Regions from separate parts of the Psychrobacillus sp. FSL K6-2836 genome, predicted to be linked through region 2. Evidence: riboswitches for the same ligand, from Rfam matches in the RefSeq annotation. Region 2 holds a riboswitch; each other region holds the start of a gene.
What was found. A riboswitch is a leader RNA that binds a small molecule or an ion and turns the genes downstream of it on or off. The one in region 2 is predicted to bind lysine.
Positions count from the first base shown of each region.

Region 1: linked by a shared signal. The riboswitch ahead of MKY37_RS17070 (Na+/H+ antiporter NhaC family protein) and the one ahead of MKY37_RS10590 (transporter substrate-binding domain-containing protein) in region 2 are both predicted to bind lysine.
Region 3: linked by a shared signal. The riboswitch ahead of MKY37_RS18515 (aspartate kinase) and the one ahead of MKY37_RS10590 (transporter substrate-binding domain-containing protein) in region 2 are both predicted to bind lysine.

Region 1 covers NZ_JBBOOM010000001.1:3,548,638-3,554,522, forward strand. Annotated here, with positions in the region: gene MKY37_RS17060 (bifunctional metallophosphatase/5'-nucleotidase) at 1-1,370, shown strand, start outside; gene yunB (sporulation protein YunB) at 1,413-2,183, shown strand; lysine riboswitch at 2,232-2,414, shown strand; gene MKY37_RS17070 (Na+/H+ antiporter NhaC family protein) at 2,499-4,058, shown strand; gene lipA (lipoyl synthase) at 4,167-5,102, shown strand; gene MKY37_RS17080 (YutD family protein) at 5,117-5,458, shown strand; gene MKY37_RS17085 (DUF3055 domain-containing protein) at 5,570-5,836, opposite strand.
Region 2 covers NZ_JBBOOM010000001.1:2,261,132-2,267,016, reverse strand. Annotated here, with positions in the region: gene MKY37_RS10595 (amino acid ABC transporter permease) at 1-671, opposite strand, end outside; gene MKY37_RS10590 (transporter substrate-binding domain-containing protein) at 734-1,588, opposite strand; lysine riboswitch at 1,714-1,897, opposite strand; gene MKY37_RS10585 (purine-cytosine permease family protein) at 2,085-3,485, shown strand; gene MKY37_RS10580 (YvrJ family protein) at 3,741-3,905, opposite strand; gene MKY37_RS10575 (helix-turn-helix transcriptional regulator) at 4,356-5,660, shown strand; gene MKY37_RS10570 (hypothetical protein) at 5,662-5,793, shown strand.
Region 3 covers NZ_JBBOOM010000001.1:3,823,333-3,829,217, forward strand. Annotated here, with positions in the region: gene MKY37_RS18500 (electron transfer flavoprotein subunit alpha/FixB family protein) at 17-994, shown strand; gene trxA (thioredoxin) at 1,784-2,098, shown strand; gene uvrC (excinuclease ABC subunit UvrC) at 2,149-3,939, shown strand; lysine riboswitch at 3,982-4,160, shown strand; gene MKY37_RS18515 (aspartate kinase) at 4,406-5,638, shown strand.

The DNA.
Region 1 (5,885 bases), 1.3 Mb from region 2:
GAGAGACGATTTATATATACCATACAAATGATTTGCATAGTCATCTAGAAAATTGGCCTGCTATTCATCAATTTCTCTCAGATAGTCGGAAAAAACATGGTGCACAGGCTTCTCACTTAACCTTAGATATTGGAGATCATCTGGATCGTTCGAATATATTTACGGAGGGTACTTTGGGAAAGGGGAATGTGCGTCTGTTAAATGAAGCCCATTACGATTATGTAACGATTGGAAATAATGAGGGGATCACTCTAAGCCATGAAGACTTGGAATCCTTATACATAGAGGCTAATTTTGAAGTTATCGTCTCCAATTTTACTGATTTGGAAGGGAATATTCCACCGTGGGTATTACCCTTTAAAATACATGTGACACCGACAGGTATTAAAATAGGAATTGTTGCGGCAACTGCAGATTACGGCATTTACTATGAAAAATTAGGTTGGCATGTTCAAGAACCGATTCCACGTCTAAAAGGGGTATGTGAAGCACTTCGTCCACAAGTGGATGTTCTTATTTGCATGTCTCACTTAGGAATGTCACAGGATGAAATAATTTCGTTGGAAATTCCGCAGGTGGATTTGATTTTGGGGTCGCATACTCATCACGCATTTGAAGAAGGAAAGGTAATCGGTAGTTCGTTGCAAGCCGCTACAGGTAAATTTGGTATGAATGTTGGGCTTGTGACGTTGGAATTTGACCATGCAGCAGGAGCAATCCAATCGAAGAAAGCAGTGCTATTTCCTATTGAGGCACTGTCAGTCCCAATGAACGCAAAAGATTCACAGTTAGCTTGGGAAAATGAAGGAATAGCTGAAATGTCTAGTATTGCTTTTTACAACTCATCCATATTGAAAAAGGAATGGTTTATGGAATCTGATTTATCTCATTTCTTCGGAAAAGCATTACTTTCCTTTACTAATGCAAACTGTGCGATGTTTCCGGCGGGTATCTTCTTAAAGGACCTACAGCAGGGGCCAATTACTGCGAGAGACTTACATCAATGTTTGCCGCACCCTATTAATCCATGTGTTATTACTTTAACCGGTACAGAGCTACTCGAAGTTATTCGAACAGCGAAAAATGAAAAATGGCCAAAGCTTGAAGTAAAGGGGCTAGGTTTTAGAGGTAACTTTCTTGGAGCAATACTATACGAACAGCTTCAAGAGCTAGAAGATGGTTCAGTGTTAGTCGATGAAAAGCCACTTGAGCATGAAAACATATATACGTTGGCAACTTTAGATATGTTTACATTTGGTTACTTTTTTCCTTCATTAAAGTTTGCTCCAAAACAATACTTTATGCCCGAAATGATTCGAGATGTCGTAAAATGGTATGGACAGTATGAAAAAAATGAATATAAGTCATGAAAATCCCCCTCCTTACATAAGTAGTAATTAGGGGGATTGTTTTTGTTCTATCGAAAGAAAAAAAAGCGATTTACTTTCTTTACTAATCAGCGTAAATTAGCCATTTTTTTAACTTGTTTTATGTTATCAGTTGGAGGACTCATCTATTATATTAATAAGCAGTTGAATGCTACCTACTTGGAATATGCAGAAGTTCAAACAACTAAAATAGCATCCATGGTAATAAATAAAGCGATTAACTCAAGAATTTCGAATACGCTCGATGTAAATGACATAATCGAAGAGGTGCCATCAGATAGTACTACAATGGTCACTACTCGATTTAATACAGAAATAATAAATCGTATACTATCTGATACAAATCAGCTTGTTCAGTCTCATTTAGAACAGGCTGAGCAGGGTAACTTTTCAAGTCTACCTTATTTAGATGACATCGAGTACGATAAACAAACGATGGAGGATCAGGGGGGAGTCGTATTTTTCGTTCCGATGGGGCAAGCGGCGAATATCCCCATCATTGGAAACTTAGGTCCGAAAATTCCTATACGCTTTCACGTCATTGGTAATGTACAATCAAATGTAGTGCCTTCAATTACTAAATTTGGTATTAATAATGCGTATGTTGAAGTCAATATCCATATTACGGTAAACGTACAAATAATTGTTCCTCTAGCAAGTAAAATGAGTACGGTTGAACAGAGTATCCCGGTTGCAATGGGGATTGTTCAAGGCCAGGTTCCATATATATACACAGGTGGCGACGGGGATGCAGCTCCATCAATAGAAGTACCACTACCATTACCAGAAAAATAAAAAACCTTTATAACCTAGTATTTACTGTTATACTGGTAGAAATGAATAGAAATAGGTAGAGGCTGCAGAACTTAAGAGTAGTTTACAGGAGAATGACAACTGTGATTGTAAACGGAAGGAAGTTTTGCCGAAATTAGATGCTGATCGTCGAAACAAATCTAATTGGGGTTATTTTAAACAAAAATAACACTGTCATTTATACAAAAGTATAAATGGAGAACTACAAAGTATATAAAATTTATGCTTGAAATTTTAATTAAAAGCCAACCTATATGTATATTAGGTTGGCTTTTTTATATTTGAGGAGGATTTGTTTTGGAAAATACGATATTTTCAATTTTACCACCACTACTAGCGATTGTAATGGTGCTTGTGACGAAGAGGGTTTTATTATCATTGGGGGTCGGAATCGTTTCGGCAGCTCTATTAGTAGAAAACTTTTCACCCGTTGATTCACTAATCATTCTTTGGGATTCCTTTATCACGTCGTTTTGGGATAATGGATTGAATATGTATAATATTTATATATTGTCTTTTATCTTGCTGCTTGGAGTAGTTACAGCGATGGTCAGCTTATCAGGAGGAAGTACTGCGTTTGCAGCGTGGGCAGTCAAACGTATTAGAACGAATCGTGGTTCAAAACTATTAACTGCCTTTTTAGGTATTATTATTTTTGTAGACGATTATTTTAATGCACTTGCTGTTGGACAAATTGCCCGTCCAATCACAGATTCTCACCGAGTATCACGTGCAAAGCTAGCTTATTTTATCGACTCTACATCAGCACCAGTTTGTGTAGTTTCTCCAGTTTCTAGTTGGGGAGCTTTTCTAATAAGTCAGTTAGGTGTTATTTTCGCTACTTATGCAGTAACAGACTATACACCACTTCAGGCATTTCTGATAATGGCCCCGATGAATTTCTATGTTATTGCTGCACTTGCAATGGTATTTTTTATAGCATGGACAGACAATGACTTAGGTGAGATGAAAAAACATGAAAAACGTGCAAAAGAAACAGGAGTGCTTTTTGATCCCAATAAATCAAATCCAGGTGATTTACAAGGTAATTTCCCGGAAAATAATTATGGAAAAGTGAATGATTTAATCTTACCAATTGTATCGTTAATAGGTATAACACTTGTTTCAATGTTTTGGACAGGGTACCAGGCTTCAGGAAAAGTAATGAACTTATTTGTTATTTTTGAGAATACAGACGTTCCACTTTCTTTATTTATAGGTGGAATTGTATCGAGTATATTAGCGATTCTGTTATACACTCGTCAATTAAAGAGAAATCCAGAAGCAAATGCTGGGTTAATAGGGAAAGCGATTATATCTGGTATTAATTCAATGTTACCAGCTATTTGTATTTTAATATTTGCTTGGGCTCTTTCATTTTTAATAAATGCACTGGGAACAGGAGAGTTTTTAGCTAAAATCGTTACGGAAAATAATATTCCAGTCGGTATAATTCCTTTCTTATTATTTGTTTTAACCGCTTTTATGGCGTTTGCAACTGGTTCCTCATGGGGATCATTCGGTATTTTAATACCAATTGGTGCAAGCATCATTATGGTCGTAGAACCGGAATTATTACTTCCTGTTTTAGCTGCAGTTTTAGCAGGTGCAGTTTTTGGTGATCATTGTTCACCAATTTCTGATACTACCATTATGTCAGCAACAGGTGCAGGAGTTAACGTAATTGACCATGTAATGACACAGTTACCTTATGCTATTATTAGTGCTGTCATTGCAGCAATTGGTTATTTAATATTGGGTCTTACTGGATCCGTTATTTTTGGATTTATAACGGTAGTCGTCATCCTAATCTTATTTTTCTCTATCTGGAGTCTCAAAGGTAAAAAAGTAGTTTAGCTATTTTTATATTGGATGACTCTGGTAATTGTATGGTTGTTTGCAATTAAATATTATGTTACATTGACAACAGTGTAGTTAGTTTATTTAGAATGGGGTCGAGATGAAATGACATCGTGTAAACCAACGAAAACAGAGCACCAAAGAAAACCAGAGTGGCTAAAAATCAAGTTAAATACGAACGATGAATACAAGGGTCTAAAAAAGTTAATGCGTGAAAATAATTTAAATACGGTATGTGAGGAAGCAAAATGTCCAAATATACATGAGTGCTGGGGTTCACGTAGAACAGCTACATTTATGATTTTAGGAGCTATTTGCACACGAGCTTGCCGTTTTTGTGCAGTAAAAACTGGACTACCTAATGAATTAGATTTAGCTGAACCAGAAAGAGTTGCTGATTCGGTTGTTATTATGAATTTAAAACATGTAGTTGTAACAGCAGTTGCTCGGGATGATTTAAAAGATGGTGGTTCTGAAGTTTTTGCTGAAACGATCCGAGCGATTCGCCGAAAAAATCCTTTTACTTCAATAGAAGTTTTGCCTTCTGATATGGGTGGAATTGAGCAAAATATCCGTAATATTATGGATGCAAAACCCGATATCCTTAACCATAATATTGAAACAGTTCGTCGACTGACTCCTAGAGTTCGTGCAAGAGCTAAATACGATCGTTCACTAGAGCTACTACGTCGAGCAAAAGAAATGCAACCAAGCATTCCGACAAAATCGTCACTAATGTTGGGTTTAGGAGAAACACATGAAGAGATACTAGAAGTGATGGATGACCTTCGCGCTAACAACGTAGATATAATGACGATTGGTCAATACTTACAGCCTACCAAAAAACATTTACCAGTTCTGAAATATTACTCCCCAGCGGAATTTGGAGAATTGCGTAAAATTGCCATGAGCAAAGGATTCTCCCATTGCGAAGCTGGTCCACTAGTTAGAAGTAGTTATCATGCAGATGAACAGGTTAACGCTGCTGCTAAGCAAAGACAATTGCAAGGTGAGGAACTTCTAGCTACTCCAAATAGCTAATGGATGGTGATTGAATGATAGTTGCAGAAGGCTTTACTTATGAGATTATAGAAGATTATCGTGAGGCATTTAAAGAAGAAGCTTTTTTAGATCGTTATAGTGAAATCTTAACCAAATACGATTATATTATGGGTGATTGGGGCTATGGTCAGCTTCGCCTCAAAGGTTTTTTTGAGGATCGTAGTCATAAAGCTACATTTGACACAAAAATAGGGACGATGAAAGATTATTTATATGAATATTGTAATTTTGGCTGTGCCTATTTTGTCGTAAAGAAAACAGGAGTAGCTCCTAAAATAGTTCCTGTAGAAGCTATAAAAGAAGTAAACGAAAACCTTGAGCAAGATCAATTATGATCTACTCAAGGTTTTTTTGTTTTATGGGCTATAACACAGGGTTAATGGGCTATCCGAGAGTGCACATAAAAATAGCTAGTCATGATAGTAATCACAACTAGCCACTTTGTATCAACTTAATAATTCGCGTAGATAATCGCGTAGTTCTACTGCTTCTTCTTCTGATCTATTAAATACATGTTCGAGATAGCCCGGTTCCTCCACATCATCCGCTCCTATTATTGCTGCTCGTCCATATTGTATATCCATAACTAGTACTTTTCCAAAAAATCGAGAGCTTTGGGAAATAGCTAGATCATATCTTTGGGATTCCCCTGTAAAGCCAACAAATCGCGTTTTCGTATCCTCTACATCATCGTACAAATAAAATCGTTCCACCATGTGACACTCCTTCCTACCTAAGAATTATGGTACTATAGAATAGGAG
Region 2 (5,885 bases):
TCTATATAACGTAATATTAATGTTACAGTAAACGTCATGACGAAATACAAAATACATGCTATAAAGAAAGGCTCAAAGTACTTAAAGCTTATACCTGCAACTGTTTTCGCTTGAAAATATAGTTCCGTGACACCGATCACATTTAATACCGAAGTATCTTTAATATTTATGATAAATTGATTGCCTGTAGCTGGCAAAATATTGCGGATTACTTGAGGTAAAACAACACTCCACATTGTTTGAACGTGATTCATGCCAATTGCTTGTGCAGCCTCAAATTGCCCTTTATCAATCGAGATGACACCACCTCGCACAATTTCTGCCATATAAGCACCCGTGTTAATCGAAACAATGAATATCGCTGCCATAGTGCGGTCCATATCTATTCCAAAGGCTAGCGCGGACCCATAGAATATCACCATTGCTTGTACAATCATTGGTGTTCCTCTGAAAAATTCAATATATACAGAAAGTATCAGATTAACTATTTTTAATAGAATGCGTTTTAGTTTTCTTTCGGGCGTAGGAATTGTACGAATAACCCCTGCCAGCAAACCAATAACCGCTCCAATAATCGTCCCAATTATAGAGATTAATAACGTCATTCCTGCTCCACGAAGGAACATCGGCCAGTTACTTGTAATCATCGAAATAATATATTCTATGCTCATGTATTTCCCTCCTTCCAAATAAAAACCGACTGCAAAAAGATGCAGCCGGTATCACTTCATCCTTATTTCGCCGCTGGTTGGTTATGAATAGCAGCATCCATAATTTCTTGTCGCTCTTCTTCAGAAATTTCCGCTAAAATTTTGTTGATTTGCTCAGTTAAATCACTATCTTTTTTCAACCCTACTGCCACTGCTGTATCCTCTTCTGCAGCTTTAAATCCTTCTGTAAATTCAACCATTGCGAAGTTTTCATTTGCAGAAGAAGCACTAATCCCTTCTGGGCGTTCAGATACATAGCCATCAATAACTCCAGATTCCAATGCTACACGCATTGCGGAGAAGTTATCAGATGCTGGTTGTTTTTTCACACCTTTAATTTGATCGATTACACCATAATGTGAAGTATTCAGCTGGCCTGTGATTTTAGCACCACTAAAGTCTTGAATAGAAGTAGCCCCTTCAAAAGAACCACCTTTTTTCACAACCATAACAAAGTTGGATGTGTAATAGTTTTCCGAAAAGTCAATTGTTTCTTTACGCTCTTCAGTAGGTGACATTCCTGCGATAATTGCATCGATTTTATCTGATTGTAATGATGGTACAAGTCCATCCCATTCTGTTTTAACGATAACTAGTTCTTTTCCTAATCCGTCTGCAATGCGTTTAGCAATTTCTACATCATATCCACCGGCATATTCTGCGTTACCATCAATCTTCACTCCACCATTGGAGTCATCTAGTTGTGTCCAGTTAAAAGGTGCATAACCAGCTTCTAAACCTACTGTAAACGTATCTACAGCTGCTTCTTTAGTATCGTCAGAGGAAGATCCTGAAGTTTCTGTAGTATCTGTTCCACATGCTGCTAATAAAAACAAAAAGCTTACGAATATCGTTAAAAATACTAATCTCTTTTTCATTATAATTACTCCCTTTTTATCAATATATGTTCTTACTTATAAAAAAAGACAACTTGTACAAAAAAAGACCTGAGATGAACTCAGGTCGCAATATGTATAGTTGCCCTAAATCCTCTACTTTTCCCAAATGAGATAGCACACCATTATAAACTGGGATGTTTATAGTGGACAGTCCTGCAATTATTAACTGCAGACCCAGCAAGTAATACCGAGCAATATTACAAACTTCGGCGATATTTCCTTCTCCATAGAATCATAGCTTCTCAAACTCCACTAAGGACTGTTAAATATCGCGCCTCTACCTCACTATATTAAGTGAGGCTGTATTCAATTATGTTTCATAGTTTACAATACACATATATTTCTGTCAACTACTTTAGAATTATATTTAGCTAAGTATATGTTATAATGAATAGATGCGTCAAAAAAATAAAGAAATTTAGTTATCAAAGCGTCTACCCGCATGGATAATTATTTTTTATTAGGAGCTGATATTATGAGATCTGTCCAACTTACAGATCACAAAGTAACTGAAGAGAAAGACACAGACTATTCATTAGAGAAGGTGCCCCGTAGCCAAAGAAATATGGGTTGGTTAAGCATAACCAATATTACGTTCGGAATAGCCACTGCGATTTTTTACTTTCAAATGGGGAGTGTAATGGCTCTTCAATTTGGAGCAATTAATGCTATTATCTCCTCTATTTATGCAATAATAGTTGCCGGTATACTGGGAACCCTCATTGCTTACTTATCTGCAAAATCTGGAATGAATGTCAATTTATTATCTAGAAGTGGAGGCTTTGGCTATATAGGTGCTTCCTTAACATCCTTCCTCTATGCGACAAACTTTATTATGTATTGTGCATTTGAAGGTCTCATTTTAGTTTCCGCGGTTCATACCTTCTTCCCCAACCTACAAGAGTGGGCATTAATCATTTTCTTCGGTTTTATCGTTATACCTTTAAATTGGTTTGGCATTAAACAGCTAGATAAATTACAAAAGAGGTCTTTACCTATATTCGTTGTTTTCTTAATAGCAGCTATTGTTATTTCGTTTTATAAGACTCCAGTATTTGAAGGACCTTTTTGGACTTATCTACCTGAAGGAGTTCAAGTTGGAGGACAAGCTTTACTTCTATGCATAGGAGTTCAACACGGAATAATGGGTCTAACAGCCCTACTAGCTTCGGATTATGCACGTTTTTTAAAACCGAAGGATATTAAAGTTGGATCTGTGGCAATCGGTTTTATACCACAAATTTTCTGTTTCGGTATTATGGGTGGTCTAGGCATATGGTTTGGTGTTCGCTTAGGTGAACCGAATCCAGGAGTTTATATTGTAATGCTTCTTGGCATTGGCGGAGCATTATTCACTATGTTAACCCAACTACGTATAAATATTACTAATATATATAGTAGTTCCTTATCTTTATCCAACTTCTTTGAAAACATCTTTAAATTTACTCCCGGGCGTCGGTTTTGGGTAGTCGTAAGTGGAATCAGCGCAATAGCCCTAATGCTTGGTGGCATTGTTGATTACTTAGATACCGCTATGACATTTCAAGGTGTATTTTTACTTTCATGGGCAGCTATACTAGTTACCGATGCATTAATCGTAAAAAAAGTTTTGAAAATTGGTAATGGTTATTATGAGGAGCGCCAAGAATATTTATACAAATGGAATCCCGTTGGAGTTGTATCTTTGATCGTATCTAGTGGCTTAGGCACATTTGCAGCACTAGGTTATATGGGGAATTTTTTACAAAGTACTGCTGCTTTTTTTGCAGCCATTTTAGCAGCAATTCTTACAGTTTTTATTGCGGTATTAACAAAAGGTAAGTATTACAATAAAGGCACTGCCGATGATATTCCCAATGAAGATTATATTGCATAAACATTAACTACTTCTTTCAATTTAGTTAACCCCTAATCCCTAATGAATAAATCAAAAAAATATACTCATTATTGACATGAAAAAAGTAATCCATTTTTTGAGTTAACACTCGGGATGGATTACTTTTCACTTCTTTCATCTTCATTAAAGAAAATCGTGAATCCAAAGTGAAAATAAGCTTAACTTCCAAAAGTGCAGTTTCGTCTTTAACAATTTATATTATCAACAGGACATCAGTTTCATCTGTGTTACAAGTCACTTTCTTTTTTCTATACTATTGTTAACAACATTTGCTATATTGTGAATGGTATTTTCAAGAGAGTCTATTTTATTTTCAAATCGATGCAACAAATAAATAGTGACTACAATGGGAAATCCGAAGTTTCCAATTAATTGTATAATATTTTCCTCCCCAATCATGAGTATCCCCCTTTCCCTAGTTTTTACCATTCCACAAGCAGCGATATACCTGTTGAGTAAAACCAATTAAATAACTATAATCTTTTGACTGACTTGTCCCTAAAATAGAAAATCACACTTCTACTTAATTTTAAAATTACCTTTGTATAAATTATTTAATATTTATTATATTATACTAAATTTTTATCATTTTTAGAATAATTATAAGTTGGGAAATATGCTTTATGTCCTTAGACTATTAATACCTAACTCAAACGAATTTCATAATATGATGAAATTTTAATATTTTATAATAAAATTCGGATAATTATACTACCTATATTCGACAATCTTCTACCACTTTCTATGTTTTTCTACAACGCATTAGTCATTTTGAGTCGAACGATTGAAAAAGGGTATTTAGCTTTTTTCAAGAATTAGTACATTACTAATTCATAAGGGGTGAAGAAAATGAGTAGTATAGGTCATATAATAAAATCAGAAAGATTAAACCAAAGTATGAAACAAACAACATTGGCCAAGGGAATCTGCTCTACATCCTACTTAAGTAAAATAGAAAATAATTTAACCGTACCAAGTGAAGAAGTAATAACGTTTTTACTTAAAAAACTAAATATAGAAATAAATCAAGTATCCAATGAAAAAGAAAACAAAGTTATTGTTTCGTTATGTGAACTGTACAAAACTGGAATTCTGAAAAGGGATAAGGAATTTATAAGAGAATCCTTGCATAAATTCACCAGCCAAAAGCTATATTTTTTACAACTTAATAATTACTATAGTTATCACATTTATATGTTTCGTCTCTTGTTAATACTGGATGAAGAGAAGGATATCCTCCAATCTACCTTTAACGTAATTGCGAAAATAAAAGATGATATAGATGATAAACAAAAGTTTATTATTAATTTAAATCTTGGCCTTTATCATTATTTGAATGGAAATTATCAAGATGCATTAAATCAATTGGAAAAGTCATTAAAATTCATAAATAATGGGATCAATGAAGAATGGGAAATAGCAGATTTTAATAATGTACTAAGCTTAACGTACTTTAAATGTAATGAATTTTTTAACGCTATAAATTATGCGTCAAAATCATTACTTTATTATAAGGACAATCTTTTATTTGAAAGAGCGATTGATAATTACATCGTTATAGGAATTGCACATAAAAAAATGAGAAAATACGAAGAAGCAGAAAAAAACTATAATTTAGCAGGGAAACTGGCAATAGATTATAGACTGATTAATTATGAGGAGGTGATCTATCAAAATTTAGGTTCATTATATGCAATCCAGGGGAGTCATGAAAAAGCAATCGAGTTTTATAATCTTAGTTTAAAAATTAAGGAAGAAGGTTGTAACACCGATGGGTATTTATTAACAATTCTATCTGTTATAAAAGAGTATTCCAAACAGTCCGATCATCAACAGGTCCTCGAATGGTGTAAGAAAGGCTTAGATAAAATAGTGGGAGAGAAAAACTCTAGCAAAGAATATATTTCTTATTATTTTCACTTAGAAATATATAAGAATTATCATAATTCAACTGACGAACTTGAAATGATATTAAAGGAAGCTATTAATTACTTTGAACAAGAACAGGATGAACGACATGTTCAAAAGTATTCCATTTTGTTAGCAGATTACCTTTTTAAACAAAACAAATTTAAAGCTGCAAGTTTATATTATCAAAAATCAAATCAGATTCTATTTAAACAAAAATTTATTAATAAATGGGAGGATTTATAAGGTGAAAAAGAAAATTGTATTACTAACCCTATCAAGCATTGTCATCTTGGCTTTAAGCTTTACAACAAACATAAAACATATTGGTGAAGAAGAAACCCCAAGACCAACATCTATAGGAAATTCATTTATTTAAAACAACTTTCCACTGTGTTTTCTGCGTAGATTACTAATAAAACCGGTCATCCAAGTGGATAGCCGGTTTTACTGATTGTTGCTTTAGAAAAC
Region 3 (5,885 bases), 1.6 Mb from region 2:
TTAGGAGGAAAATAGCATGTCTAAAAAAGTATTAGTATTAGGAGAAGCGCGTGAAGGTGCTCTTCGTAACGTATCATATGAAGCAATCGCTGCAGCTAAACAAATTTCAAGCGGCGGAGAAGTTGTTAGTGTTCTATTAGGAGATTCAGTGGGAGAATTAGCTGCTAATCTTGGTAAATATGGCGCTGATCGTGTAATTACTGTGGAACATCCACATTTAAAGCAATATACTTCAGATGGCTATGGTCAAGCATTGTTAGCGGTTATTGAGCAAGAAAATCCAGAGGCAATTGTATTTGGTCATACAGCGCTTGGGAAAGATTTATCTCCTAAAATTGCAAGTAAGCTGCAAATTGGTTTAGTATCAGACGTAACTTCTATTGAAGGTGAAGGCGAAGCGGCTGTTTTCATCCGCCCGATCTATTCAGGCAAAGCTTTTGAAAAAGTAAAAGTGAAGGCTGGTATTGAATTTATCACTATCCGTCCTAATAATATTGCACCACTTGCAAAAGATGACAGTAAGTCAGCTGACGTTTCATCCTTGTCAGTAGATATTACAAACCTTCGTACAATTATAAAAGAAGTAGTTCGTAAATCTACAGAAGGTGTAGATTTATCAGAGGCAAAAGTTGTTATTGCTGGTGGACGTGGAGTTAAAAGTGAAGAAGGATTCGCACCTTTAAAAGAGCTTGCAGATGTATTAGGTGGAGCAGTTGGTGCTTCTCGTGGAGCTTGTGACGCTGATTATTGTGATTATTCGTTACAAATTGGACAAACTGGTAAAGTAGTAACTCCAGACCTTTATATCGCAGCAGGTATTTCCGGAGCGATTCAGCATTTAGCTGGTATGTCTAACTCGAAAATTATTGTAGCTATCAACAAAGATCCTGAAGCAAATATTTTCAAAGTAGCGGACTACGGTATCGTCGGAGATTTGTTCGAAGTAATTCCAATGCTTACAGAAGAGTTCAAAAAACTAAAAGTAAACGCTTAATAATAGAAGTGGCTGTCCAAAAGAATAACTTTTGGGCAGCTTTTTTTTGAAAGAAGATATATATAAATACAGCATGAATACTGGTTTACAGAACTTATAAGAATGAATAATACTACCGATTTCCGTTCCAGGCGGACGCTTTCCGCGGGGTGAGCGATGAGCCATCACCGTCGCTTGCGCGTCGATGTGACGTCTCATCTGTCTCACTCATCCCGCTGGAGTCGACGCCTTTCACTACAATCAATATAATGTGTAGTACTCCACTTTAAGATATAGCAAAGCCTATCGCTTAGATGATAAGTGTAGTCAAAGTTAATATGGTGATAAAACCATCTGCCGTTTAGGGGGCTGGTTCTGTCATGAAGGATGAAGAAAGTAGATTTACTTTTATACTAGTGGAATAAGAAAAATAGTAAGTGCTTACTAAAGAAAGTAGGGAAAGAGCGAACGAAATTGCATCTTCGAGAGCTTCCTTTATGAATAGGAAAGTTGTCGTTTCTCTGGAGCGGAAAGCGTCCGCCTGAAGCAGAAATCAATGTTGTTCTAATTTCACTATTTAACATACTTTTATGAAATTGACACACTTAATGTCTTATACGTTGAATAATAAATTTTGTTTCATTCTTATTGAACGTTTTAGTCTTTTTTTATAAATCATCACTTAAAATGATAGGGAACTGGTTTTGTACTTTGAGGGAGCATACGCTTTTCTATTTCGAGCTAATATGTAGATGTTGATATTTCTGTCTGTTATAATCATTACATAGTAGATAAAGGAGGAATTTTAATATGGCAATAGTTCACGGAACAGATCAAACTTTTAATTCAGAAATAGAAGAAGGATTAGTATTAGTAGATTTTTGGGCAACATGGTGCGGACCTTGTAAAATGATTGCTCCTGTATTAGAAGAAATGGACGCTGAAATGAGCGACAAAGTTAAAATTGTAAAAGTAGATGTTGATGAAAACCAAGCAACTGCTAGTCAATTCGGTATTATGTCTATCCCAACTCTAGTATTATTTAAAGATGGGCAACCTGTAGACAAAGCAGTAGGGTTCCAACCAAAAGAAGCATTAGTACAATTTGTAGAAAAAAACGCATAATATAAAACCGGGTGCTACATAGTGCCCGGTTTTTTTAAACGGGTGATAATATGAATGATTTAATAGAACAAAAATGTGCCATCCTACCAGATGAGCCAGGATGTTACTTAATGAAAGACCGACAAGGGACTATTATATACGTCGGCAAAGCAAAGATATTAAAAAATCGGGTGCGCTCTTATTTCAAAGGAGCTCATGATGGTAAAACGCTGCGATTAGTGCAAGAAATTGTTGACTTTGAATATATCGTCACTTCATCTGAGCTGGAAGCTTTAATACTAGAGCTCCATCTTATTAAAAAGCATGATCCAAAATATAATATTATGTTAAAAGATGATAAAACGTATCCATATATTAAAATTACTGCGGAACAAGATCCTCGACTGATCATTACAAGGCAGGTAAAAAAAGATAAAGGGAAATACTTCGGACCTTATCCAAATTCTCATGCGGCACATGAAACGAAAAAACTTCTAGATCGTTTATATCCACTTCGTAAATGTCAAAAGATGCCAAATAGAGTTTGTCTATACTACCATATGGGACAGTGTTTAGCTCCCTGTGTGAAAAAAGTGGAAGAAAATGCTTATGATACAATCATTCATGAAATTATTAGTTTCTTGAATGGCGGGCATACGCAAGTGAAAAAAGAATTGGTTGCGAAAATGAATTCAGCTGCAGAAGCACTTGAATTTGAACGAGCAAAAGAGTATCGCGATCAAATTTCACATATCGAACAAGTGATGGAAAAACAAAAAATGACGATGAATGATTTCACAAGCAGAGATATTTTTGGTTTCCATGTAGATAAAGGCTGGATGTGTGTGCAAGTATTCTTTATACGACAAGGGAAGCTTATAGAAAGAGACGTTTCGCTATTTCCTATTTTCCGAGATCCTGAAGAGGAGTTTATAACATTTTTAGGTCAATTTTATGCGAAGTCAGAACATATTAAACCTAAAGAAATTTATGTTCCTATAAGTACGGATATCGACTTGGCTTCAAAGCTTCTAGAGATGAAGGTTTTTGTTCCACAAAGAGGCACGAAAAAAAATCTAGTCGAATTAGCGGAAAAGAATGCTCAAATAGCACTTACGGAGAAATTCCATTTGATTGAAAGACAAGAGGAACGGACGATCGGAGCAGTAGAGCAGCTTGGTGATTCGATGGGGATTGCAGCTCCAATGCGCATTGAAGCTTTTGATAATTCGCATATTCATGGGACTGATGCAGTATCCGCAATGGTTGTTTTTATCGATGGTAGGTCCAGTAAAAAGGATTATCGTAAATATAAAACAAAAACTGCAGCTAAACATGATGATTACGGAGCAATGCGTGAAGTTGTACGTAGAAGATATACTCGTGTACTTAAGGAAAATTTGCCGCTACCTGATTTAATCATTATTGATGGAGGCAAAGGACAAATTGAAGCTGCACGTGAAATTATAGAGGATGAGCTTGGGCTAGATATTCCAATTGCAGGTCTTGCAAAGGATGGCAAGCATCAAACTTCGCAGCTTATTTACGGAGACCCTTTGGAGCTAATACCGATGAAGCGGACTAGTGAAGGTTTTTATTTGCTACAACGAATTCAGGATGAGGTCCATCGATTTGCTATAACATTCCATAGGCAGCAACGAGGAAAGCATACGATTGCATCTTCGCTGGATGGTATTGAAGGTATCGGACCTCAGCGGAAAAAGTTATTATTAAAACATTTTGGTTCCTTAAAGAAAATTCAAGCTGCAAGTAAAGATGAATTAATGGCGGCGGGACTTCCGAGTAAACAGGCAGATATAATGATTGGTCATTTTCAGAAAAATGTATTGTCTTCTGAATAATCATGTGTTATGGTTATATGAATTTAATATTCACTGTATTTAAGTGAAGATAGAGGTGCGATTAGACATCAGTACTCAGCAGGAGGAAGGAAAGTTCCTAGAATGGCTGAGGAAAGGGTTTTTCGCCGAAACATAGAATAGCTTTTCCTATTTTATTGTTGGTTCTGCATTTAATAGATGTAGGATTGTCAGAATTTATATTCTGGAGGGCTATCTCACATGGGCAGATTTTTTGGACCGTGTATGAGACAATGCTTTTCACAATATGTGAAAAGCATTTTTTGATCCTTTCAGTAAAGAGAAACTTCAATTGATGGGGATTTTCTTCATTCCCTATTATGTTAGTTGAACCATTCGGGCTTTAACGGGCAGTTGATTTCCCACATAGGCCATTGTACATTGTGGATTCGTTGAAGTGGGAGTCTCACTGCACGTGAAAGCGGGACAAAAAAGGGAGCGGATATACATGACTAAAATTGTAATGAAGTTTGGCGGTACTTCAGTTGAATCAACAGAAAAAATTTCAAATGTTGCTAATCGGGTGAAACGTGAAAAAGAAAAAGGAAATGATATTGTCGTTGTTGTATCTGCAATGGGTAAAACAACAGATGAATTAGCAAACCTTGCTTTCGGATTAGCGGAATCACCATCCAAACGAGAAATGGACATGCTTTTATCGAATGGTGAGCAGGTTACGATGGCATTACTAGCTATTAAGTTAAATGCAATTGGGATAGATGCCATCTCTCTAACTGGTGCTCAGGCAGGTCTCATAACAGATAATGTACATAGAAATGCAAAAGTACTAAAACTGGATCCTTCTAAAATTGACGGTTTACTTGCCACAAATAAAGTAGTTATTGTAGCGGGTTTCCAGGGGATAACAGAAGCTGGAGAGATTACTACTCTTGGCAGAGGAGGATCTGATACAACTGCTGTAGCTATTGCTGCTTCCATCGGAGCTGAGATTTGCGACATTTATACGGATGTTGATGGTATTTATACATCCGATCCACGTTATATTGAGAATGCTCGAAAACTTGACCAACTTGAATATGACGAAATGCTTGAACTAGCTAACTTAGGCGCAGGGGTATTACATCCACGTGCTGTTGAATTTGCTAAAAACTATAAGGTTCCATTACGAGTACGCTCAAGCTATAAAGATGGAGAAGGAACGATTTTGAAGGAGGAAGTAGATGTGGAAAATAATTTAGTAGTTCGTGGGGTAGCGTTTGAATCCGATATCGTTCGATTAACTATAGAATATGAGGTGCCATTTAATGGCTCTTTAGCTTCTATTTTCACAACTCTAGCTACAAACCATATAAACGTGGATATAATTGTTCAGTCGATAGTTGATGGAGTGAAGCCAGCAGTTTCTTTTTCTATAAAAAAAGAATCTCTGGCTGAAGCGATAACAGTTTTAGAAACACATAAACAAACGCTTGGCTTTACCTTCGCAGATTTTGAAGTAGGTCTTTCAAAGGTTTCTATTGTAGGTTCTGGTATGGTTTCGAACCCAGGTGTTGCAGCTCAAATGTTTGATCGCCTGAGAACAGAGAATATTCCTGTGAAAATGGTAAGTACATCTGAGATAAAAGTGTCTGTTGTAGTACCTCAGCAACATATGATTGAAGCCGCAAATGCCTTGCATGACGAATTCGATCTTGCGTTAACCCATCAATCGGTACAATAATTTATAGTTTAAAGTAACGATGAAATTAAACTATCTCAAATAAAATCAAATTGATTTTTAAAGAGGTCGATTGTGACGCAGTCACGATCAGCCTCTTTTTTCTATGGTAATTTTATGGCGTTAGTCTGCCCGTCGCCCTCCTATAACTCTTAGAAAGAGGTTAGTGCGTTTTTGGATAACTAGAGAAAAGATGCTTTCCTAATCATAGAGTAAGCGCCAGAAGATACAATTTCTGGCGCTATTTGGC